2 regions of the Mycobacterium sp. NGS39 genome follow, and region 2 is predicted to be linked to the other one. Evidence: predicted binding sites of a transcription regulator. Region 2 holds the regulator's gene; the other holds the start of a gene.
The links. Region 2 encodes LexA, which represses DNA repair genes until DNA is damaged. Its sites were predicted from a motif close to CGAACANNTGTTCG; they were not measured.
Positions count from the first base shown of each region.

Region 1: cofD (2-phospho-L-lactate transferase) is a predicted target of LexA. The motif match lies at 5,600-5,613, and genes of this name have one in related genera.

Region 1 is NZ_JCALDH010000005.1:144,516-156,177, forward strand. Features, by position in the region: gene rfbD (dTDP-4-dehydrorhamnose reductase) at 1-481, shown strand, start outside; gene AC5Y39_RS09130 (glycosyltransferase family 2 protein) at 527-1,399, shown strand; gene manB (mannose-1-phosphate guanylyltransferase) at 1,401-2,492, shown strand; gene AC5Y39_RS09140 (NUDIX hydrolase) at 2,535-3,074, opposite strand; gene AC5Y39_RS09145 (coenzyme F420-0:L-glutamate ligase) at 3,071-4,411, opposite strand; gene cofD (2-phospho-L-lactate transferase) at 4,408-5,403, opposite strand; gene AC5Y39_RS09155 (WhiB family transcriptional regulator) at 5,798-6,061, shown strand; gene AC5Y39_RS09160 (metallopeptidase family protein) at 6,089-6,511, opposite strand; gene AC5Y39_RS09165 (DUF3499 domain-containing protein) at 6,634-7,104, shown strand; gene AC5Y39_RS09170 (phosphomannomutase/phosphoglucomutase) at 7,181-8,569, shown strand; gene AC5Y39_RS09175 (TobH protein) at 8,566-9,633, shown strand; gene manA (mannose-6-phosphate isomerase, class I) at 9,638-10,864, shown strand; gene AC5Y39_RS09185 (cation diffusion facilitator family transporter) at 10,878-11,662, shown strand, end outside.
Region 2 is NZ_JCALDH010000003.1:395,033-406,694, forward strand. Features, by position in the region: gene AC5Y39_RS06630 (DUF349 domain-containing protein) at 1-1,327, opposite strand, end outside; gene AC5Y39_RS06635 (DMT family transporter) at 1,482-2,375, shown strand; gene AC5Y39_RS06640 (class III extradiol ring-cleavage dioxygenase family protein) at 2,380-3,063, shown strand; gene miaA (tRNA (adenosine(37)-N6)-dimethylallyltransferase MiaA) at 3,060-3,968, shown strand; gene dapF (diaminopimelate epimerase) at 4,026-4,898, shown strand; gene hflX (GTPase HflX) at 4,945-6,360, shown strand; gene AC5Y39_RS06660 (hypothetical protein) at 6,370-6,873, opposite strand; gene AC5Y39_RS06665 (acyl-CoA dehydrogenase family protein) at 6,965-8,125, shown strand; gene AC5Y39_RS06670 (hypothetical protein) at 8,191-8,451, opposite strand; gene lexA (transcriptional repressor LexA) at 8,486-9,136, opposite strand; gene AC5Y39_RS06680 (LysM peptidoglycan-binding domain-containing protein) at 9,330-9,776, shown strand; gene nrdR (transcriptional regulator NrdR) at 9,869-10,333, shown strand; gene AC5Y39_RS06690 (PhzF family phenazine biosynthesis protein) at 10,338-11,024, opposite strand; gene AC5Y39_RS06695 (alpha/beta fold hydrolase) at 11,056-11,662, opposite strand, start outside.

The DNA of each region.
Region 1 (11,662 bases), on a different contig from region 2:
CGCCGTCTTGCCCGACGCGCAGGTGGTGCGCACTGCCTGGGTCTACACGGGCGTCGGCAATGACTTCGTCGCCGCCATCGCGCAACGCGCACGCGGCGGGGAGGAGATCGACGTGGTGGCCGACCAGATCGGCTCGCCCACGTTCGTCGCCGACCTGGTCGGTGCGCTGCTGCAGATCGCCGCGGGCGGTATCAGCGCGCCCCTGCTGCACGCCGCGAACGCCGGCGCCGTCAGCCGGTTCGATCAGGCCAGGGCCGTCTACGAAGAGCTGCACGCCGACCCGCAACGGGTCCGGCCCGTCGCCGCCGACCGCAAGCCGCGGCCCGCCCCACGGCCGGCCTACTCCGCGTTGTCGGCCCGGTTGTCTGCCGCTGCCGGACTGACTCCGTTGCGGCCGTGGCGCGACGCACTGGCCGCCGCGCTGTCCGCCAGCGAGACCCGTGCGCGCGAAAGCTCGGCTGACGACGCTGGTCGGGGCTGAGAACCGTTACCCTCTACGCCGTGAGTGAGGGAGTTGGCGCGTCCCGTGAGTGACATGTTGACGGTGGTGACGGTGACGTACTCGCCGGGTCCGCACCTGCACCGGTTCTTGGCGAGTTTGTCGCACGCCACCGACCGGCCCGTCACCGTCGTCATGGCCGACAACGGGTCGACCGACGGCAGCCCCGAGGCCGCGTTGGCCGAGTTCCCGAACACCCGCCTGCTGCGCACCGGCGGCAATATCGGTTACGGCGCCGCGGTGAACCGCGCGGCCGCCGAACTCGGCCCGGAGACAGACTTCTTCGTCGTCGCGAACCCCGATGTGCAGTGGGGGCCGGCGAGCATCGACCTGCTGCTGGAGGCGGCCGGCCGCTGGCCGCGAGCCGGCACGCTGGGCCCGTTGATCCGCGACCCGGACGGCTCGGTGTATCCGTCGGCACGTCACCTTCCCAGCCTCGTCCGAGGCGGCCTGCACGCGGTGATCGGACCGCTGTGGCGCACCAACCCGTGGACGGCGGCTTACCGCCAGGAGCGTCTGGAGCCCAGCGAACGGCCGGTCGGCTGGCTGTCGGGGTCGTGCCTGTTGGTGCGCAAGGCCGCCTTCGACGAGGTGAACGGATTCGACGAGCGCTACTTCATGTATATGGAAGACGTCGACCTCGGCGACCGGCTCGGCAAGGCCGGCTGGCAGAACGTCTACGTGCCCTCGGCGGAGATTTTGCACGACAAGGGCCACGCCACCGGCCGCGATCCTGCCCGAAACCTCGTCGCACACCACCAGAGCACCTACATTTACCTTGCCGATCGGCACCCGCACTGGTGGCAGGCGCCCCTGAGGTGGGCGATGCGGTTCGCGCTTGCGGTGCGGTCCCGGTTGGCGGTGCGAGGCTCCCGGCGCAAGCTGGCGAAAGGCAGGTGAGATGACGGACACCTCGATCGACCCGGCGCACGTCGACGCGATCGTGCTCGTCGGCGGCCAGGGCACGCGGCTGCGGCCGCTGACCCTGTCGGCGCCCAAGCCGATGCTGCCGACTGCCGGGCTGCCGTTTCTGACCCACCTGCTGTCGCGGATCGCGGCCGCCGGAATCCACCATGTGGTGCTGGGCACGTCGTACAAGGCCGAGGTGTTCGAATCCGAGTTCGGTGACGGTTCCAAGCTGGGTCTGCAGATCGACTACGTCACCGAAACCGAACCGCTGGGCACGGGCGGCGGGATCGCCAACGCCGCCGCCGGACTGCGCCACGACACGGTCATGGTGTTCAACGGCGACGTGCTCTCCGGGGCCGACCTGGTGTCGATGCTCGAGACGCATCACCGCCTGGACGCCGATGTGACCCTGCACCTGGTGCGCGTCGGCGACCCGCGCGCGTTCGGCTGCGTGCCCACCGACGATGAGGGTTTGGTCACCGCGTTCCTGGAGAAGACGCAGGACCCGCCGACCGACCAGATCAACGCCGGCTGCTACATCTTTCGCCGCTCGGTGATCGACCGCATTCCTCGCGGCCGGCCGGTGTCGGTGGAGCGCGAGGTGTTCCCGGCGCTGCTGTCGGACGGGCTGAGGGTGTGCGGCTACGTTGACGCGAGTTACTGGCGCGACATGGGTACGCCCGAGGATTTCGTCCAAGGATCGGCCGACCTCGTTCGCGGGATCGCGCCGTCGCCGGCGCTGGGCCACCAGCGCGGCGAGAAGCTGGTGCACGACGGCGCCGCGGTGGCGCCCGGAGCGGTGCTGGTCGGCGGCACGGTGGTCGGTCGCGGCGCGGAGATCGGGCCGGGGGTGCGGCTGGACGGCGCGGTGATCTTCGACGGTGCGCGGGTGGAGGCCGGGTCGCGCATCGAGCGGTCGATCATCGGGTTCGGCGCGCGCGTAGGGCCGCGGGCGCTGATCCGCGACGGCGTGATCGGCGACGGCGCGGACGTCGGCGCGCGGTGTGAGCTGCTGCGCGGCGCACGGGTATGGCCCGGCGTGACGATTCCCGACGGCGGCATCCGGTTCTCCACCGACGTCTGACCGCTATGCGATTTCGGTGCGCAAACCGGCGCTGAGCGCACGTTAGCGCCCCGAAATCGCGTACGAAACCAGTTGAGCGAGGCCGTAATCCATGTCATTCGGCATGGCGTCGAGGCCCCACCACCGCAGATCCAGTGATTCGTCGGTGACCGCGAATTGCGCATCCGGCGGCGCGTGCCCGACGAACTGCAGGTCGAGGTGTCGAGTCGGCACACCCAGCGAACACGTCACCGGGTGGACGTGAATGGCGGTCAGCTCAGGAGCCAGCGAGAGCGCCGCAATGCCGGACTCTTCGACGGCCTCACGTCGGGCTGCGGCGACGATGTCGGCGTCGACGTCCTCGCAGTGCCCACCGAGTTGAACCCACCGGCCCAACCGCGGATGAAGCGTCAGCAGAGCGCGCGTGCCGGTGTGGTCCAGCAGAAGCGTGGAGGCGGTGATGTGGCCCGGCTCGCATTCGCGCCGGCATGCGTCGGCCCGCGCGAGCACGAACGCGAGCACCGCTCCACGCATCGCGTCTTGCGCGGGATCCGGTGCGCGCCAGTCGGACAGCGTCGTGATCACCGAATCGCGCAGGCTCACTTGTGCACCAGCAGCCCAGCCACCGAGGCGGGCTCACGCGGGGCCAGCGGTTCGGCAGGATAGCCAATTGCTATAGCCCCCAACGGTTCCCAGGAGACGGGCAGGTCGAGTTCGTCGCGTACTTCCTCTGGCGCGAAGATTGTCGACCCCACCCAGCAGCTGCCTATGCCGCGCACGGCCAACGCGACCAGCAGCCCTTGAACGGCGGCACCGACCGCCACGGTGAACATCGTGTGCTCGGCTGCGGTGCGGGTGCTGTCGGGATAGTCGTGCGCGCCGTCGGGCACCAGGAACGGAATCACCAATTCTGGTGCCTCGTAGAGGATTTGACCGCGGGCCACTCGCGCGTCGACGGCGTGTGCCGGTTTGCCGTCGCGCGTGAGGTCGTCGCGCCAGCGGGCCTTCATGCGGTCCAGCAGTGCGACCCGGCGGTCACGATCACGCAACCAGACGAACCGCACCGGGCGCGTGTGATGCGGCGCCGGCGCAGTGAGTGCATCCGCGACGGCGGCTTCGATGTGCTGAGGCGGCACCTGCTCGGGCGTGAACCGCCGCACAGACCGGCGCAGCAGCAGCGCCTGCCGGCGACCTTCGGCAAGTGCCTCCTCGGTGCCGAGCCAGAACAGATCTTCGTCGCCGGCCCGCACCAGCCGCGCGGCGGTGGAGCCGTCGTCGGTAATTGCCAGGCCGCGCACCACAGCCACCGGGACACCGGTCAGCTTGCCCTTGACAAGGTCTGCGGCGCAAGCCAATTCGTCAGCGACCGCGACTTCGGTCACCACCAGCTCGTTGCCGTACGCGTCGTGAGCGCCGGCATAGGCATGCAGCACCTCGACACCGGACGCACCGATCGCGACGTCGATCTGCCCGTTGCGCCACGCGCGACCCATCGTGTCGGTGATCAGCACACCGACAGTGACGCCGAGCCGTTCCCGCAGCCGCGCCCGCAATGTCGCCGCGCTGGCGTCAGGGTCGACCGGAAGCAGCGCGAGCTCGGTGGCCCCGACATTCGAGCCGTCGACGCCCGCGGCGGCCTGCACCAGCCCCAGCGCGTTCTCAGTGATCAGCGTCTTGCCCTTGCGCGCCAGAACCCTGACTGCTTCGGCGTCGATCAGCTTGCGGCGCAGGTCATCTCGGGCCTGTGGGTCGGCCGGCGCCGGCACGATGCGGCCCTCGCACTTGCTCACGACCTTACTGGTGACCACCACCACGTCGCCGTCGCGCAGCCACGGCGCTGCCGTGGCGATCGCCGCGGCCAGGTCGTCGCCGGGCCGGAACTCGGGAAGCCCGGCTACCGGCAGCAGCTCGACGCGGCGCGCCGACCCGTGATCGGTCACGACCGCGGCTCCGACGTCAGCCCGGCCAACTCCAGACCGCTGCGCACCATGTCTGCGGTGGCGGCCGGGTTCGTCATCAGCAGCGGCACCGCACGAACGGTCACCCCGTCGATGGTCGCGGTGTCGCCTTCGTGGATCAACCAGCCGTCGAGGATCCCGACTCCGCTGCGGGCGCCGTAGTAGGCGCCGACGGCCTCCGACGTGCTGGGCACACCGATCACCCGCAGGCATTCATCGGCCATGCCGCGCAAGGGTTTTCCGCTGACTATCGGGGAGTAACCGATCACCGGCGCGGAGGTGGAGCGCAATGCGCCGCGGATGCCGGGGATCGCCAGGATTGCGCCGATGCTGACGACGGGGTTCGACGGTGCCAGAAACACCACGTCCGCGGATTCGATCGCGTCGACGACGCCGGGTCCGGCGGTGGCCTTCTCGGCGCCGACGAACGCGAAGCTGTGCGTAGGCACCTGCGCGCGGTAGCGAACCCACCACTCCTGGAAGTGGATCGCGCGCTGTGCGCCGTCGGCGGGATCGGTGATGACGACGTGGGTTTCGCAGCGGTCATCACTGGCGGGCAGCAGTGTCGCGCCGGGCGACCAGCGGTGGCACAGTGCTTCGGTCACTTGCGACAGTGGATAGCCTGCCCGCAGCATCTGGCTGCGCACCAGATGGGTCGCCAGGTCGCGGTCGCCGAGCCCGAACCAGTCGGGCTGCACGCCGTAGCGGGCCAATTCCTCCTTCGCGTGCCAGGTTTCGTCGCGGTGGCCCCAGCCGCGCTCGGGGTCGATGCCGCCGCCGAGGGTGTACATGCACGTGTCCAGATCGGGGCAGACGCGCACGCCGTGCATCCACGCGTCGTCGCCGATGTTGACGACGGCGGTCAGCTCATGCGTGCTTTCGCCGGTGGCGAACTGGCCGAGGCCGAGCAGGTGCTGAACGCCCAAAAGGAAGCGCGCCCCGCCGACGCCGCCCACGAGAACGGTGACCTTCACAACCCAGGACACTAAGCCTTCGCCCGCGCGCGCGTTCGCCGCGGTGCGACACGCCGCAGAAACGACGCGCCGAATCTCGATAACGAGATGGTATGAATTTTGGTTCTAACGCTTGACCGGGCCTGCTCACAAGTGTGTAATCACATCAGTGTCATTCCCGGTTCGCCAGCCGGTTCCGGTGCAGCAGACCGAGATTCGATCACTTGTTCGAATTCTGCTGAATAGTGGGCGACATCCACAACCAACTGCGATTCTTAGGTTAGGAGGCGAAATGCCTTACGAGCAAAGCGATTTCCCGCGACCGATCCGGCTGGTCGACCGCGGATTGAGCGCGGCAGGCAGCGCGCCGCAAACCCACTCCGACGACGAGGCACCCAGCGCCCAGCGAGCTAACTTGGCTTTGGTGCCTGACTTTTTCGGTCTGCCACCGGACGCCCCGGACGACCAATGGCAGGAGCGGGCACTGTGCGCCCAAACCGACCCGGAGGCGTTCTTCCCCGAAAAGGGCGGCTCTACCCGTGAGGCCAAGCGCATCTGCATGGGCTGCGAGGTTCGCGGCGAGTGCCTCGAATACGCACTGGCCCATGACGAGCGCTTCGGCATCTGGGGCGGTCTCTCCGAGCGGGAGCGCCGCCGCCTCAAGCGCGGCATCATCTAGCCCCCAACTGCTCAGGCACCCAGGCGCTCAGTCGTCGTCGATCGTCGGGTCGATGACGGAGGGTTCGACACCCAGATACGTCGCCACCTGAGCCACCAGCAACTCATGCAACAAGTCCGCAAGTTCGTCGCTGTCTTTGGCGCGCCGCTCGATCGGCTTGCGAAACAAGACGATGCGTGCGCGCGTCGAATTACCCCGAACGTCCACACCGGCGGGGATCAATCGGGCCAGGGCGATCGGCCCGTCGGCCACCACCTCCGGCGGCCACTGCACACTGTCCGGATCCTTGGGGGAGATGCGCGGGATCTCGTCGACCGCGACGTCGAGCCCGGACACCCGGTCGCGCCACCGCTGCTCGATCGGCTCATAGGCCTCGAGCACCGCCATGTCGAATCGCTCGGCGCGGCTGCGCCATCCGGGCACCGTCGGCGGCAACAACGGACCCCTCATCTCCCGTCGCCGGGAACGGCGTCTACCGGCCACGCGGGCGATCGTAACGGTTGGGGATCTTCGCTTCGGACCGTGCGCGTGTCCGGCGGCGGCCGACGATCCCGCACGATAGCCTTCCCGACGTGAACGTTCCCCGTCGCTGCTGCCGGCCCGGGTGTCCTCAATATGCGGTCGCGACGCTGACGTTTGTCTACTCGGATTCCACGGCGGTCGTCGGCCCGCTGGCCACCGCGCCGGAACCGCATTCGTGGGACCTGTGTGTGGGACACGCCAGTCGCATCACCGCCCCGCGCGGATGGGAGCTGGTTCGCCACGCCGGGCCGCTGCCCACCAGTCCCGACGAAGACGACTTGGTCGCGCTCGCCGACGCGGTCCGGGAGAACCGTGACGGCGGCCGGGGCAACTTCGTGATGGGAAGCCGGGGCAGTGCAGCGCTCGACGACTCGCCCGCCGGCGGCCGATACCAGCAGATCGATCCGGTCAACGGCGCGCCCGTCGGCACCCACGGCGCCGTGCTGGCCCCGCCACCTTCTGCGTCGTCCAAGGCCGGTAGACGCCGCGGCCACCTCAGGGTGTTGCCGGACCCGCAGTGAGTTGAACCTGAGGCCGGGGGCAAACAGTTAGGCTGGCGCCAACAGTAGCGTTCTCGACCAGGAGTCAACCTTCGTCATGTCCCGGCCCGCTGCGTTGGTGCACAGCGTGATCAAGGCCTACGACGTTCGTGGGCTGGTCGGCGATGAGATCGACGAGCCGTTCGTCGCCGAAGTCGGCGCCGCATTCGCGCGGTTGCTGCGCGACGAAGGTGCGCGGCAGATGGTGCTCGGGTATGACATGAGGTCGAGTTCACCGGCGCTCGCCGCGGCATTCGCCGACGGTGTGACCGGCCAAGGCCTCGACGTGGTCCGCATCGGTCTGGCGTCCACCGACCAGCTGTACTTCGCGTCCGGCATGCTGGACTGCCCCGGCGCGATGTTCACGGCCAGCCACAACCCTGCCGCCTACAACGGCATCAAGCTCTGCCGGGCCGGCGCAAAACCGGTGGGCCGCGACACCGGGCTCGCCGCGATCAGCGAGCACATGATCGCCGGCGTGCCCGACTATGACGGGCCGGCCGGCAAGGTCACCGACCGCGACGTGCTCGCCGACTACGGCGAATTCCTGCGGTCCTTGGTCCACCTCAGCGGAGGGCGGGCGCTGCGGGTGGCGGTTGACGCGGGTAACGGGATGGCCGGCCACACCACACCCGCGGTGCTCGGCCCGATCCCCTCGATCACCGTCGAGCCCTTGTATTTCGAACTCGACGGCACGTTCCCCAACCACGAGGCCAACCCGCTGGACCCGGCCAACCTGGCCGACTTGCAAGAGCATGTCCGGGCGACCGGTGCCGACATCGGGCTGGCTTTCGACGGGGATGCCGACCGCTGCTTCGTGGTCGACGAACGCGGCGAGCCGGTGTCGCCGTCGGCTGTCACGGCGCTGGTAGCGGCTCGCGAACTCGACCGGGAGATCGGTGCCACCGTGATCCACAACCTGATCACGTCGCGTGCCGTGCCGGAGCTGGTGACCGAGCGCGGGGGGACGCCGGTGCGCTCACGCGTCGGGCACTCCTACATCAAGGCGCTCATGGCCGAGACAGGCGCGATCTTCGGTGGCGAGCATTCTGCGCACTACTACTTCCGCGACTTCTGGGGCGCCGACTCCGGCATGCTGGCCGCGCTGCACGTGCTCGCGGCACTCGGCGAGCACGATCGGCCGCTGTCGGATCTGATGGCCGACTATCAGCGCTACGAGCAGTCCGGCGAAATCAACTTCACGGTCGCCGACGCCCAGGATTGCATCGACGCCGTACTGAAATCGTTCGGCACACATATCGTCTCGATCGACCACTTGGACGGCGTGACCGTCGACTTGGGTGAGGGCACCTGGTTCAACATCCGGATGTCCAACACCGAGCCGTTGCTGCGGTTGAACGTCGAAGCGCGGACCCCGGAGGCGGTGGATGCCGTGGTGGACCGAGTCGCAGCCGAAATCCGTTCTGCGTCAAAGGTTTCGTCATGAATGCCACGCGGTCGGTGATCGACCTCGACGACGTCGACGGGCTCGTCGCCGCCGATACCGAAGGCCTGCTGCGGGCGGCGTCGACGGCCGGGGCACATGTGCGTGCGACGGCTGCCGCGGTCGACGAGGGGGCGCTGGAGTCGCTGGCCGGTCCGCAACCGCGCACGGTGGTCTGGGTGGCCGGGCGCGGCACCGCCGGCACTGCCGGTCGCATGGTGTCCGCGCTCGTCGGCCAGTCTGCCGGGGCGCCGATCATGGTGGCCGCCGGCGCGCCGCCGTGGATCGGCCCGCTCGACGTGGTCGTGGTGGCCGGCGACGATCCCGGCGACCCTGCGTTAGTGGCCGCCGCGTCGATGGGAGTGCGGCGCGGCGCGCGGGTGCTGGTGGTCGCGCCGTTCGAAGGACCGCTGCGAGACGCCGCTGCCGGACGGGCCGCGGTGCTCGAGCCGCGGCTGCCGCTGAACGACGCGTTCGGGTTGACCCGCTATTTCGCCGCCGGCTTGGCCGCTGTGTCGACGGTCGACCCCGCAGTGCACGCCGACATCGCCGCGCTGGCCGACGACGTCGACGCTGAAGTGCTGCGCAGCAGTGCCGGCCGCGAAGTGGTCACCAACCCGGCCAAGGCACTGGCGGATCGTATGGTGTCGCGCCGCGTGGTGCTGGCCGCCGACTCCGCCGCCGCGTTGGCCTTGGCGCAGCACGGCAGCGCGGTGCTGCTGCGGATTTCGGGCACCGTGGCCGCCGCGGCCGGACTGGGTGACGTGGTGGTGGCGCTGCGGTCGGGTTTCCAACGGGGGCACGTGGATTCGGTGGACGCGATCTTCCACGACGAAGAGATCGACGGTCCGCTGCCGGAGCGCCTGCGGGTTCTCGCGTTGACGCTCACCGATGAACGCGCCGTGGTGGCGGCCCGCACGGCAGGGCTCGACGACGTCGACCTGGTGGGTGCCGCAGACGTGACGGATCCCGCCGCGGCGGGGATCGGCACCGCCGACGCGCAATTGGCAGTGCTGGCGGTGCGGTTGGAAATGGCCGCGGTGTATCTGCGATTGATTCGGGGTTAGCGACGTGCATCTGTTACGCGGCGCGGTGCGCACCTACGCGTGGGGGTCCCGCACGGCGATCGCCGAATTCACCGGAAGACCAACTCCCACAAAACATCCCGAGGCCGAGCTGTGGTTCGGTGCGCACCCCGGCGATCCGGCGTGGCTGCAGACCGACGCCGGAGACCGGTCCCTGCTCGAGACCCTCGCGGCCGATCCTGAAGGCCAGCTCGGCGTATCGGTGGTCGAGCGATTCGGCGAACGCCTGCCGTTTCTGGTGAAGGTGCTGGCCGCTGACGAGCCGCTGTCATTGCAGGCGCACCCGAGCGCGCGGCAGGCCGCCGAGGGGTTCGACCGCGAGGAGCGGCTGGGCATCCCGGTGACCTCGCCGACGCGCAACTACCGTGACCGCAGCCACAAACCCGAGCTGGTGATCGCGGTGGAACCGTTCGAGGCGCTGGCGGGGTTTCGCGACGTGGCGCACACCGTCGAGCTGATGAAGGCGCTGGCGGTACCGCTCCTCGATCCGTTCATTGCGCTGCTCAACGGCCAGCCCGACGCCGACGGGCTGCGGGCACTGTTCACCACCTGGATCACCGCGCCGCAACCGGACCTCGACGTATTGGTGCCTGCAGTGCTCGACGGCGCTATCGACTACATCCGTTCGGGCGCAAAGCAATTCGCCGATGAGGCGAAAACGGTGCTGGAGCTCGGCGAGCGGTATCCCGGTGACGCCGGCGTACTAGCGGCGCTGCTGCTGAACCGCATGCACCTCGAGCCGGGGGAGGCTCTCTTCCTGCCGGCGGGCAACCTGCACACCTATCTGCGCGGCGTGGCGCTGGAAGTGATGGCCAATTCAGACAACGTGTTGCGCGGCGGGTTGACCCCCAAGCACGTCGACGTCCCGGAGCTGCTGCGGATCCTCGACTTCCATCCCGTCGCAGCAGAATCGATGCGTCCCGAAATACGTTGGGAGGGACCAGAGCTCGTGTACCTGGCACCGGCCGACGAATTCGCGGTGTCGTGTTTGCGCATAGACGGCGAGAACCTGGGACACGAGATCGACACCGCCGTTCGACATGACGGACCCCAGGTTCTCTTGTGTACCGGTGGCGCGGTGCAATTGCACGCGAAGTCGTCGTCGATGACCTTGCAGCGGGGGCAGGCGGCCTGGGTGCCGGCCGACGACGGCCCCATTCGCTTGGTCGCCGAACGGCCGGCGGAGTTGTTCCGGGTTACCCCAGGTGTTTAAGGAGAATCGCGGCGTGTCGAGCGAGGGCAGTACGAAGGCGATCTTGGCGGCGTTGGCGGCCAACGCCGGTATCGCGGTAGCGAAGTTCGTCGGCTATCTCATCACCGGCAGCTCGTCGATGCTGGCCGAGGCGGTGCATTCGGTGGCCGACACCTCAAACCAGGCGCTGCTTCTGCTGGGGCAGCGCCGCGCCCGCAAGGAAGCCGACCGCCTGCACCCGTTCGGGTACGGCCGCAGCCGCTACTTCTACTCGTTCGTCGTGGCGCTCGTATTGTTCAGTCTCGGTTCGCTGTTCGCGCTCTACGAGGGCTACCACAAGATCAGCCATCCCGAGCCGTTGACGTCACCGGTCGTGGCGATCGTGATCCTCGCGGTGGCAATTGCCTTAGAGTCGTTCAGTTTACGAACCGCGGTGGTCGAGTCGCGGCCGCTGAAGGGCTCCGGCAGCTGGTGGCGGTTCATCCGCACGTCGCGCAATCCCGAACTGCCCGTCGTGCTGCTCGAGGATCTCGGCGCGCTGACCGGACTGCTGTTCGCATTCATAGGCGTGGGGCTGACGGTCCTCACCGGCGACGCCGTCTGGGACGGCGTCGGCACCATAGCCATCGGTGTGCTGCTCGGTGTGATCGCGATGATCCTCATCGTCGAGATGCACAGCCTGCTGATCGGCGAGGGCGCCACCGGCGAGCAGGAACGCGCGATCCGCGGGGCGCTTGAGGCCACCCCGAACGTCGACCGGGTGATCCACCTGCGCACTCAGTATCTCGGGCCCGAGGAGATGTTGGTCGCCGCCAAGAT
Region 2 (11,662 bases):
GGCTGCGTCTGCCCAGCGCCCCCTCGGCGGTCTCGGCCCACTCACGCCACTGCCGCGCGTTCGCGCGTGCCTCCTCGGCCTCGGCGGTGCGGCCGGCCGCCTCCGCCTTCTGCGCTTGCTGTTCGAATTGCTCTGCGCGAGCACGGAATTGCTCTGCGCGAGCCTGCGCCTGCGGATCGATGGAGTCCGGCGCCGAGGCCTCGCGAACCCGCTTCTCCACCGCCCGCAGTCGGCGTTCGAGTTCGGCCGCACGGTCGCGGGGCACCTTGCCGATCGCGTCCCATTTCTCGGCGATCGAGCGCAACTCGGCCCGGGCGGCAGCGAGATCGGTGGTGTCGAGTTTCTCGGCCCGCGCCAGCAGCTGCTCCTTGGCTGCGGCATTCGCCCGCAACTCGGCGTCACGTTCGGCGGTCACGGCATTGCGGGCGGTGAAGAACTTGTCCTGCGCCGCTTTGAACCGCTTCCACAGCGCGTCGTCGACCTCTTTGGCCGCCCGGCCCGCAGCCTTCCACTCGGCGAGCAGCTGGCGGAACGCCGCAGCCGTCGCATTCCAGTCGGTGGAATCGGCCAGTTCCTCGGCGCGCTCGCACAGCCGCTCCTTGGCTTGCCGCGCACTGGCGCGTTCCCGGTCGAGCTCGGCGAAATGCGAGCCGCGCCTGCGGTTGAACGTCTCCCGCGCCGCCGAATAGCGCTTCCACAGCGCGTCGTCGGTCTTGCGGTCGACGCCGGTGATCGTCCGCCACTCCTCGAGGATGGCCCGGAGCCGATCGCCGGCCGCCTTCCACTGCACCGAATTCGCCGCCAGCTCTTCGGCCTCCGCGACCAGCGCCTCTTTGCGGGCGATCTGCTCGGCGCGGTGCTCGTCGCGCCGAGCCTTCTCGGCCTGCGCGGCTTCGTCGGCGCGCTCGCGGATCGTCCTCAGCCGCGCGGCGAGCGCGTCGACGTCACCCAACACCGCCGCCGTCGCCAGCCCTTCTTCGAGGCTGGCCGCCGACGACCGGATCTTGCGGGCGTCGCTGGTGCCTGAGGCCAGCCGCCGCTCCAGTAGTTCGATCTCCATCTTGAGGTCGTCGTAGCGGCGCCCGAAATGCGCGTAGGCCGCTTCGGGATCACCGGCCTGCCAAGCCCCGATCACCCGCTCGCCCGCGGAGGTGATCAGCCAGACGGTGCCGTCGGGATCCACCCGCCCGAACCGATGCGGATCGCTGCCAGCCGACGCACCCGGCCGAGCGGCCGGGCGGACCGGCCCCGGTCGCGGAACCGGCCTCGGCACAGCGGGAGGCCGGGAGTCCTGCGCCTCCGGGTGGGTGGCATCGCTTTCCGTCATCTCGTACACCTCTCGCGGGTCGCAGCCCGCACACCTGCCGCGCAGCGCGGCGCCTGGTAGCTATCGTCGAAACCGCGAACGCCTCGACCTCCGCTATTCAAGCAGGTCGATGTGGTGTGCGCCCCCACGTTCCGCGACCTGCAAAGGAGCGCTGATGGCCAAGGCCGACATCGCCGCCCTGCTCGCGCTGGGCGCGGCCCTGTTCATCGCGATCGGCGACGTCATCCACCAGCGCTCGGCGCACCAGGTCACCGACGAGCCGGTCGGCCACATCGAGCTGTTCGCCCGACTGCTGCGCGACCGGCAGTGGTGGGCCGGCAGTCTGGTGGCCGCCGCCGGCTTCGGATTCCAGGCTGCCGCACTGGGTTTCGGCTCGGTGCTGCTGGTGCAGGCGCTGATTGTCAGCTCGCTGCTGTTCGCTCTGCCGATGAGCGCCAAACTCGCCAGTCACCGGGTCACCCGCTGGGAATGGCTCTGGGCGGTGGTCCTCGCAGGCAGCGTCGCAGTGATCGTCACCGTCGGCAATCCGCAGGCCGGCCAGTCGCGGGCATCGCTGGAAACCTGGTCGGTGGTCGCGGCGGTCCTCGGCCCTGCGCTGCTGCTGTGTGTGATCGGCGCACGGATCTGGTCCGGCTCGGTGGCCGCGGTGCTGCTGGCGCTGGTGTCCGGATCGCTGTGGGGTGTGTTCGCCGTGCTGACCAAGGGCGTGGTCGACCAACTCGACGACGGCATCCTGCCGCTGCTGCGCAGTCCCGAGCTCTACGCATGGGTGGTGGTCGCCCTCGCCGGCACAGCGTGGCAGCAGTCGGCGTTCCGGGCGGGGACCATGACCGCTTCGCTGCCCGCGATGACCGTGGCAGAGCCGGTCGTGGGCTCCGCGCTCGGGATCGTCGTGCTCGGCGAAACGCTCGACACCAACGACATCGGGTGGTTCGCTCTGGCGGTGGCCGTGGTGGCGATGGTCGCTGCGATCGTCGCGCTCGCCCGCGGCGAAGCGCTGGCCTCCGAGTCGGCCGACCACGCCGCCGTCGCGCAGCGCATACCGTGAAGCCGTGCTGAGCGCCGTCGCGATCGTTCCGTCGGCACCTGTGCTGGTGCCGCAGCTTGCCGGTGCGGCGGCCGCCGAGCTCGTCGACCTGCGCCGCGCGGTGTTCGCCGCGGCCGGCGCGCTGCCACCGCGCTGGCTGGCCGTCGGCGTGGGTCCGGCCGATCAGGTGATCGGACCTCATGAAGCCGGCACCTTCGCCGGGTACGGCGTCGACGTGCGTGTCGGGCTGTCGCCCAGTGCCATCGACGTCGGCCAGTTGCCGTTGGTCGCGTTGATGACGGCCTGGGCGCGCGGCGAGTCGAGCCCCGACGCGCACGCCGAGGTGCGGGTGTTCAACGCCGGCCACACCGCCGACGAGGCCCTTCGTCGCGGGCGGGAACTGCGCGACGTCGTCGACCGGTGCGCCGACCCGGTGGGCGTGCTCGTCGTCGCCGACGGCGCCAACACCCTGACCGAACGGGCCCCAGGCGGCTACGACCCCGCCTCTGTCGAGGTGCAAACGGCGCTCGACGACGCGCTCGCCGCGGGCGACGTGGCGGCACTGGCCCAGGTGCCGCCGTCGATTCCCGGCCGGGTGGCCTGGCAGGTGCTTGCCGGTTTGGCCGGCGACCGCCCGCGATCGGCCCAGGAGCTGTACCGGGGCGCGCCCTTCGGAGTCGGCTACTTCGTGGGTGTGTGGGTGCCGTGAGCCGGCCGATCGCGATCATCGGGCCGACCGGCACCGGCAAGTCGCAGCTGGCGCTCGACGTCGCAGAGGCCGTGGGCGGCGAGATCGTCAATGCCGACGCGATGCAGCTCTACCGCGGCATGGACATCGGCACCGCGAAGCTGGCACCTCAGCAGCGCCGCGGCATCCCACACCACCAGCTCGACGTCCTCGACGTCACCCAAACCGCGACCGTCGCCAACTACCAGCGCGGCGCAGCCGCCGACGTCGAGGCCATCCTGGCCCGCGGCGCGGTGCCCGTGATCGTCGGCGGATCGATGCTCTACGTGCAGTCGCTGCTGGACGACTGGTCCTTCCCCGCCACCGACCCTGCGGTCCGCGCTCGCTGGGAGCAGCGGCTCGCGCAGATTGGCGTCGAGCAGCTGCATCGCGAACTGGCGCAGGTCGACCCGGCCGCCGCGGCGTCGATCCTGCCGTCGGACGGGCGGCGGATCGTGCGGGCGCTGGAAGTGGTGGAACTGACCGGGCGGCCGTTCGCGGCGTCGGCGCCGACCATCGGAACTCCGCGCTGGAACACCGTGATCATCGGGTTGGATTGCGACACAGCCGAACTCGACGAGCGTCTAGCCAAGCGCACCGAGCAGATGTTCGCCGACGGCCTGGTCGACGAGGTCGTCACGCTACTGGGCAAAAGGCTGCGGGACGGCGTGACGGCGTTACGGGCACTCGGCTATGCGCAGGTGATCGCCGAGCTCGACCGCGGGTGCGACGGCAGCGCCGCGGGTGAGCCGACGTTCATCGCCACCCGCCGCTACGCGCGCCGCCAGCGCTCGTGGTTCCGCCGCGACCACCGCATCCAGTGGCTCGACGGCGCCGATCCGGGCAAAGCAGATGCCGTGCTGCGGGCATGGCGGCACGTATCCTGAGCAGGTGATCCGCGCCTACGACGATGACGCCGGCGCAGCCGGGATAACGGGGCGCACATGATCTTCGCCAAGGGCCACGGCACCCAGAACGACTTCGTGCTGCTGCCCGACATCGAGGCGAAGCTGCCACTGACCCCGTATTTGGTGGCCGCCTTGTGCGACCGCCGCCGCGGGCTCGGCGCCGACGGGGTGCTGCGGGTGACCACCGCCGGCGCCGCGGCGGCTTGCGGAGCGCTTCCGCGGGTGCCCGAAGGCGTGCAGCCTACGGACTGGTTCATGGACTACCGCAACGCCGACGGGTCGGTTGCCGAAATGTGCGGCAACGGCGTGCGCGTGTTCGCCCACTACCTGCGCGCCAGCGGCCTGGCGGCGCGCGACGAGTTCGTCGTCGGCTCGCTGGCCGGTCCGCGGCCAGTGCAGGTACACCGCGTCGACCACACCTTCGCCGACGTCACCGTCGAAATGGGCAAAGCCAACCCGCTCGGCACCGGCGAGGCGGTCGTCGGCGGCCGTCGCCTTCGCGGGCTGGCCGTCGACGTCGGCAATCCGCATCTGGCGTGCGTCGATGCGGAGCTGACCGACGATGAGCTACGCGCCCTAGACGTTGCGGCGCCGGTGGCGTTCGACCGCAAACAGTTTCCAGACGGCGTGAACGTCGAGGTGCTGACGGCGCCCGTCGGCGGTGCGGTGTCGATGCGGGTGCACGAACGGGGCGTCGGTGAGACCCGTTCGTGCGGAACGGGAACCGTCGCCGCCGCGGTGGCGGCCCTGGCGCACGACGGCGCGTCCACGGGCTCACTGACGGTTCGTGTCCCGGGCGGCGAGGTGCTCGTCACCGTGACCGCGGCGACCAGCTATCTGCGCGGTCCGTCGGTACTGGTCGCCGGCGGGGAAATCTCGGAGGAATGGTGGCAGGCACAGCGGTGTTAAATCAGGTGCGCGCCGCAGATCCGGCGGGCACCATGTCTTATTGCTTATGACTGATCCAGAATTTCCTGTAGACGACACACCGAGCATCGGCGAACTGGCTCTCGAAGACCGCTCCGCCCTGCGCCGCGTGTCCGGGCTGTCGACCGAACTTGCCGACGTCTCCGAGGTCGAGTACCGCCAGCTGCGGCTCGAACGCGTGGTGCTGGTCGGCGTGTGGACCGAAGGCAGTGCGGCCGACGCCCAGGCCAGCCTGGCCGAGTTGGCGGCGCTGGCGGAAACGGCGGGCTCGCAGGTGCTCGAGGGAGTGATCCAGCGCCGCGACAAACCCGACGCGTCGACCTACATCGGCTCCGGTAAGGCCAACGAGCTGCGCGAGATCGTGCTCGCCACTGGCGCCGACACCGTGATTTGCGATGGCGAGCTGAGTCCGGCGCAGCTGACGGCGCTGGAGAAAGCCGTGAAGGTGAAGGTGATCGACCGCACCGCGCTGATCCTCGACATCTTCGCGCAGCACGCCACCAGCCGGGAGGGCAAGGCGCAGGTGTCGCTGGCGCAGATGGAATACATGCTGCCGCGTCTGCGCGGCTGGGGCGAGTCGATGTCACGGCAGGCCGGCGGCCGCGCAGGCGGCAGTACCGGCGGTGTGGGTCTGCGTGGCCCCGGTGAGACGAAGATCGAAACAGACCGTCGCCGGATCCGTGAGCGAATGGCCAAGCTGCGCCGCGAGATCAAAGGCATGAAGCAGGCTCGCGACACCCAGCGCGGCCGGCGGTTGCGCAGCGACGTGCCGTCGATCGCGATCGTCGGATACACCAACGCGGGCAAGTCGAGTGTCCTCAACGCACTCACCGGCGCCGGCGTGCTGGTTCAGGACGCCTTGTTCGCCACCCTCGAACCGACTACGCGCCGAGGCGAATTCGACGACGGGCGGCCGTTCGTCATGACAGACACCGTCGGGTTCGTCAGGCATCTGCCCACGCAGCTGGTCGAGGCTTTCCGCTCGACCCTGGAAGAGGTTGTCGACGCGGACCTGTTGGTGCATGTGGTCGACGGATCGGACGCCAACCCGCTGGCACAGATCAACGCGGTGCGGGGAGTGATCCGGGAGGTCGTCGCCGATCACGACGGCCATGCCGCACCAGAACTGTTGGTAGTCAACAAGATTGACGCCGCCGGTGATCTCGTGCTCGCCAAGTTGCGGCGCGCGCTGCCCGGCGCGGTGTTCGTCTCCGCTCGAACCGGCGAGGGGCTGGACCACCTGCGGGCCCGGATGGCCGAGCTCGCCGTACCCACTGACACCGCGATCGACGTCGTGATTCCTTATCACCGCGGTGATCTGGTGGCCCGCGTCCATGCCGACGGTCGCGTGCAGGAGTCCGAACACAACGCCGACGGCACCCGGATCAAAGCGCGGGTTCCGGTGGCCTTGGCGGCGAGCCTGCGCGAATTCGCGTCGACCTAGCGTCGGCGCCTATGCGATTTCGTACACGTCGGCTGCGTCTGCGGCCATGATGCGTTGCGCCAGTTCGGCTTTCAACACGTCCAGCCGCGCCTCCTCGGCCTCGGTGCGGGCGTCGTTCTGGGCGAGGTTGATGAATTCTTCGGTGACGAACCCGTCGCGCAGCACCAGCGTCGCCGAACGGTCGCCGATGCCGACTTCGAAGACGAAACTCTCGCGCAGCCGTCCGAGGTCGCGACGTGACAATGCGGGATCCACGACGTAGCGGCCGTCGCTGACTGCCCGCGTCACCGCCTCGATCCCGTCGCGTGCCCCGGGGCCGCGGAACGCGGTTCGCACCACCACCTCGCGGCGCTGCGGCGGCGCGTCGGGTGAGAGCACCTCGAACGCACGCTGCAGAACTTTGAATGCGTTCGCCACGCCGCCGGGAGAGCCTGCGCCGTGGTAGCGCATCAGGTCGTCGAACGTGAACTCGATTATCCGCCCACGCTCTCGGACACGGATGACCTCGGCCACGGTTTCACTGTAGGACGCGTGGCCGGCGACCAAACCAACCATCCGGTTGGTATATCTTTGGGCGCAGGTTCCCGATACCGGAGGTCACGCCGTGGGCAATGTCGTCAGATACCAGCGCACCCTTTTCGAGCCCGAGCACGAGCTGTTCCGCGAGTCCTATCGCTCCTTCTTGGAGCGCCACGTCGCGCCGTACCACGAGCAGTGGGAGAAGGACAAGATCGTCGACCGCGGCGTCTGGCTGGAGGCCGGCAAGCAGGGCTTTCTGGGAATGGCGGTGCCCGAGGAATACGGCGGCGGCGGCAACGCAGACTTCCGGTACAACACGATCATCACCGAAGAGACCACCAAGGGCCGCTACAGCGGAATCGGCTTCGGGCTGCACAACGACGTGGTGGCCCCGTATCTGCTGAGGCTGGCCAACGAAGAGCAGAAGCAACGCTGGCTGCCGAAGTTCTGTACCGGCGAGCTGATCACCGCGATCGCGATGACCGAGCCGGGCACCGGCAGCGACCTGCAGGGCATCAAGACCCGCGCGGTCAAAGAAGGTGACCACTACATCCTCAACGGGGCGAAGACCTTCATCACCAACGGCATCAACTCCGACCTGGTGATCGTCGTCGCGCAGACCGATCCGGAGAAGGGCGCGCAGGGCTTCTCGCTGCTGGTCGTCGAGCGCGGAATGGAAGGCTTCGAGCGCGGCCGTCATCTGGACAAGATCGGGTTGGACGCCCAGGACACCGCCGAGCTGTCGTTCACCGACGTCAAGGTGCCCGCCGAGAACCTGCTCGGTGAGGAAGGCAAGGGCTTCATCTACCTGATGCAGAACCTGCCACAGGAGCGCATCTCGATCGCGATCATGGCGGCCGCAGCGATGGAGGCCGTGCTGGAGTCGACGCTGCAGTACACCAAGGAGCGCAAGGCTTTCGGCAAGCCGATCGGCAGTTTCCAGAACAGCCGCTTTCTGCTCGCCGAGCTGGCCACCGAAGCAACCGTGGTGCGGATCATGGTCGACGAGTTCATCCGGCTGCACCTCGACGAGAAGCTGACCGCCGAGCAGGCCGCGATGGCCAAGTGGTACTCCACCGAAAAGCAGGTCCATCTGATCGACCGGTGCCTGCAGCTGCACGGCGGCTACGGCTACATGCGCGAATACCCGATTGCGCGCGCGTATCTGGATGCCCGGGTGCAAACGATCTACGGCGGTACGACCGAGATCATGAAGGAAATCATCGGACGCTCGCTGGGCGTCTGAGCCGGCGAAACGTCAACTGGCGCAGTCTGTTCGGTGAGCCGCGCGGGCTGTGTCCTTGGTGCGGATCAGGGAACCGGGTACGGCCACACGCAGATGTAGATGTTGCCGTTGCAGCGGGTGAGCACTTCCTGACTCGGGGCTCCGACGAACGCGCCGCCGGGTCCCAGCTGCGGTATGCAGCCGTAGCCGTTGGGATTGGGCACCATGCCGCGCGGACACATCGCGACATGGCTTTCGGCGCCGGGGGAGGCGACCGCGGGGACGACGAGCGCTGCTGCTGCCATCGCCGCTGCTGAAATCACTCGCACCGCCCGGAACGCACGCATGAATCCACCTTGCACCCGAGGCGCGGTGTGCGGGTCAGATTTTGCGGATCACCGTCACCACGCGGCCGAGAATCGCGGCATCGTTGCCGGGAATCGGATCGAACGCGGGGTTGTGCGGCATCAGCCAAACCTGGTTGCCGGTGCGCTTGAACGTCTTCACAGTGGCTTCCCCGTCGATCATCGCCGCGACGATGTCGCCGTTGTCGGCGGTGTTCTGCTGTCGCACCACCACCCAGTCGCCGTCGCAGATCGCGGCGTCGACCATCGACTCGCCCACGACCTTGAGCAGGAACAACGACCCCTCGCCCACCAATTCGCGGGGCAGCGGGAACACGTCTTCGACCGCCTCCTCGGCGAGGATGGGCCCGCCTGCGGCAATGCGTCCGAGCACGGGCACGAACGTCGGTTCCGGCAGCGCGTCAGAACCGGCGACATCAGTGGTGACCGCCGTCGCCGCGTCGTCGGCCCCGCGTACATCGACGGCGCGGGGACGATTCGGGTCGCGGCGCAGATAGCCCTTGCGTTCCAGCGTGCGCAGCTGATGTGCCACCGACGACGTGGAGGTGAGGCCGACGGCGTCGCCGATCTCCCGGATGCTCGGCGGATATCCCCTGGTGGTGACCGATGCGCGGATCACCTCCAAGATGGTCCGCTGACGTTGGGTGAGACCGCTGCTGTCGCTCATGACTGCAAATCTAGCTGTCGTCACAGACATCTTCAAACATGTGTTCGAGGCGTGTCGCATTCGTGATCGGGAGCGAGCGAGCCTGTCGGACTGTGATGTCTCAGGACGCGAGCCTGTCGGACCCCTCTGGTACACATCGATCAAATGTTCGGACTTCGAACGCATGATCGACTATATTCGAACAAAGGAGCGAATGGTGACGACAGAAGGGGCGCTCATGACCGTGATCGACACGTGGGACGTACCGGCGCCGACCCTTCGGGCTCGCCGTCCCGTACCGAACCGGCCAGGCGGTGCCGCGGTCAAATATCGGGCGACAGGCGTGGCGGTGTCGTGTGCACCGCACCGGCCGCGACGCGTCAGCACCACCGTGACCGTCATGCTGGCGGCGGTCGCAGCCCTGATCACGGTGTGGCTCATCGCGATCGCCCAAGCCCGCAGCGCCGACACGACGGGCACCTCCGCGCCGCAGCAGTTGGCGGTCGTGCAGGTGCAGCCCGGCGAGAATCTGCAGCGGCTTGCGGCCAGAGTGGCGCCGGACGCGCCGGTGGCCGGGGTGATCGAGCGGATCCGGGAGCTCAATCACCTCGACTCTGCAGCGCTGGATGCCGGGCAGACGCTGATCGCCCCGCTCGGGTGATGTCCGCGGCGACGTTGGGCCGCGTCCGCCGCCCGCGGGTAGTCTCGGAGGCGTTCGACTCGACCGAATGTCTGCGCGGCGAAGGAGCAGTCATGCACTGTCCGTTCTGCCGCCATCCCGATTCCCGGGTGGTCGACTCGCGGGAAACCGATGAGGGCCAAGCGATCCGACGCAGACGCTCATGCCCGGAATGCGGGCGCAGGTTCACCACCGTCGAGACGGCCGTGCTGGCGGTGGTCAAGCGCAGTGGGGTCACCGAACCGTTCAGCCGCGAGAAGGTGATCCGCGGCGTGCGACGGGCATGTCAGGGCCGCCAGGTCGACGACGACGCGCTCAACCTGCTCGCGCAACAAGTGGAAGACACCGTGCGGGCCACCGGCTCCCCCGAGGTGCCCAGCCACGAGGTCGGCCTGGCCATTCTGGGTCCGCTGCGCGACTTGGACGAGGTGGCCTATTTACGGTTCGCGTCGGTGTACCGGTCGTTCACCTCCGCCGACGACTTCGAGCGGGAGATCGAGGCCCTGCGCGCCCACCGCAAGGTCAGCGCGTCGAAGTAACCCTTCAGTCGACGCGCACGGTGCCATCGTCGACGACGCGGCCGCCCACCGTCACCCACCCCTCAGGGCTCCACCGGGTGTAGATGACGGAACCTTTGCCCTGGGTGATCGTGAGATCCCGGCTGAGAATGTCGGTGATGCGCACGGCCGCCGCGCCGGTCGCCTCGTCTTCGGCGACGCCGAGGTCAGCCGCGAACATCCGCGAGCGCAGGTGTCCGCGCGACTTGTCGAGCCAGGCCCAGATGTAGTGCGGGTCGTCTTCGGGGTAGTCGTCGGGATCCGCGTTGACGACGTCGTCGGGCGAGGGCAGTTCGTGGAAGGCAAACTCCGGCGCCCAGTCGGCGCGTGCGCGTACCGTCGTCAACTCGTCCTCGTAGCCGACAGCGACCACACCCGCCGGCACCTGCAACGTGCGGATCGGAAGCCCGCGTTGTTTGAGCCACCACGCCAACCCCACCGTCGGGTGCCCGGCGAACGGCAACTCTGTCGCAGGAGTGAAGATGCGAGCGTGGGCGGTGGTTGCACCCCGATCAGGCACGTCGACGAAAATCGTTTCGCTGTAACCCAATTGGGTCGCGAGCCCTTGCCGGTCACGCGGTGCGACGGTGCTCGCGTCGACGATGCCGAGCGGATTGCCGAAGTTTCCTTCCGCGTCGGTGAACACGCGCACCACGGACACGTCGGTACCCATGTGCCCGACTCTACTCAGCGCGAGCGCCGGATCAGGTTGCGCTGCGCTCGTCGGAACTCATCGCGTCGAGCACCGCGACGCGGGTGTCGATCGGACCGGAGATCGTCTGGTCGCTGATGCCGGCGCGCAGCAGCGACCGCAGCCGATCCTGGTCGTATACCGCGGGTTCCGTGGAATCGATGAACTGCTCGACGACCTCGACGAAGCGGTCCGGGTCGTCGTGGAACGGAAAATGGCCGGAGTTCTCGAAAACCTCCAGCCGCGAACCCGGCATCGCGGCGTGCGCCATCTGCGCATGAGCCACCGGGATCACCGAATCGTGCTCTCCCCAAATCAATTGCACCGGAACGGATTGCGTCAAATAACATCGGTCGAGCATGGTCACCACCTGGCCGCGCCAGTCCACCACTGCGCGCAGCGTCCGCGAAAACGCCGACGACGCCGTGGGCTCCGGCAACTCCGCGAGCACTCGAAGCACGTCGGGCAGATCATGGCCGAACCGTGTGGGGGCCAGTCCCGGCGCCGCGCTGGCAGCGGCATTGAGCATCGCGCCCAACATGCGCCCGACGATCTGCAACGCAGGCAACGCTCCCGGAAGCCGCAACAGCGCCAGCGCCTCGGTGCCCATCGGCAGCGAC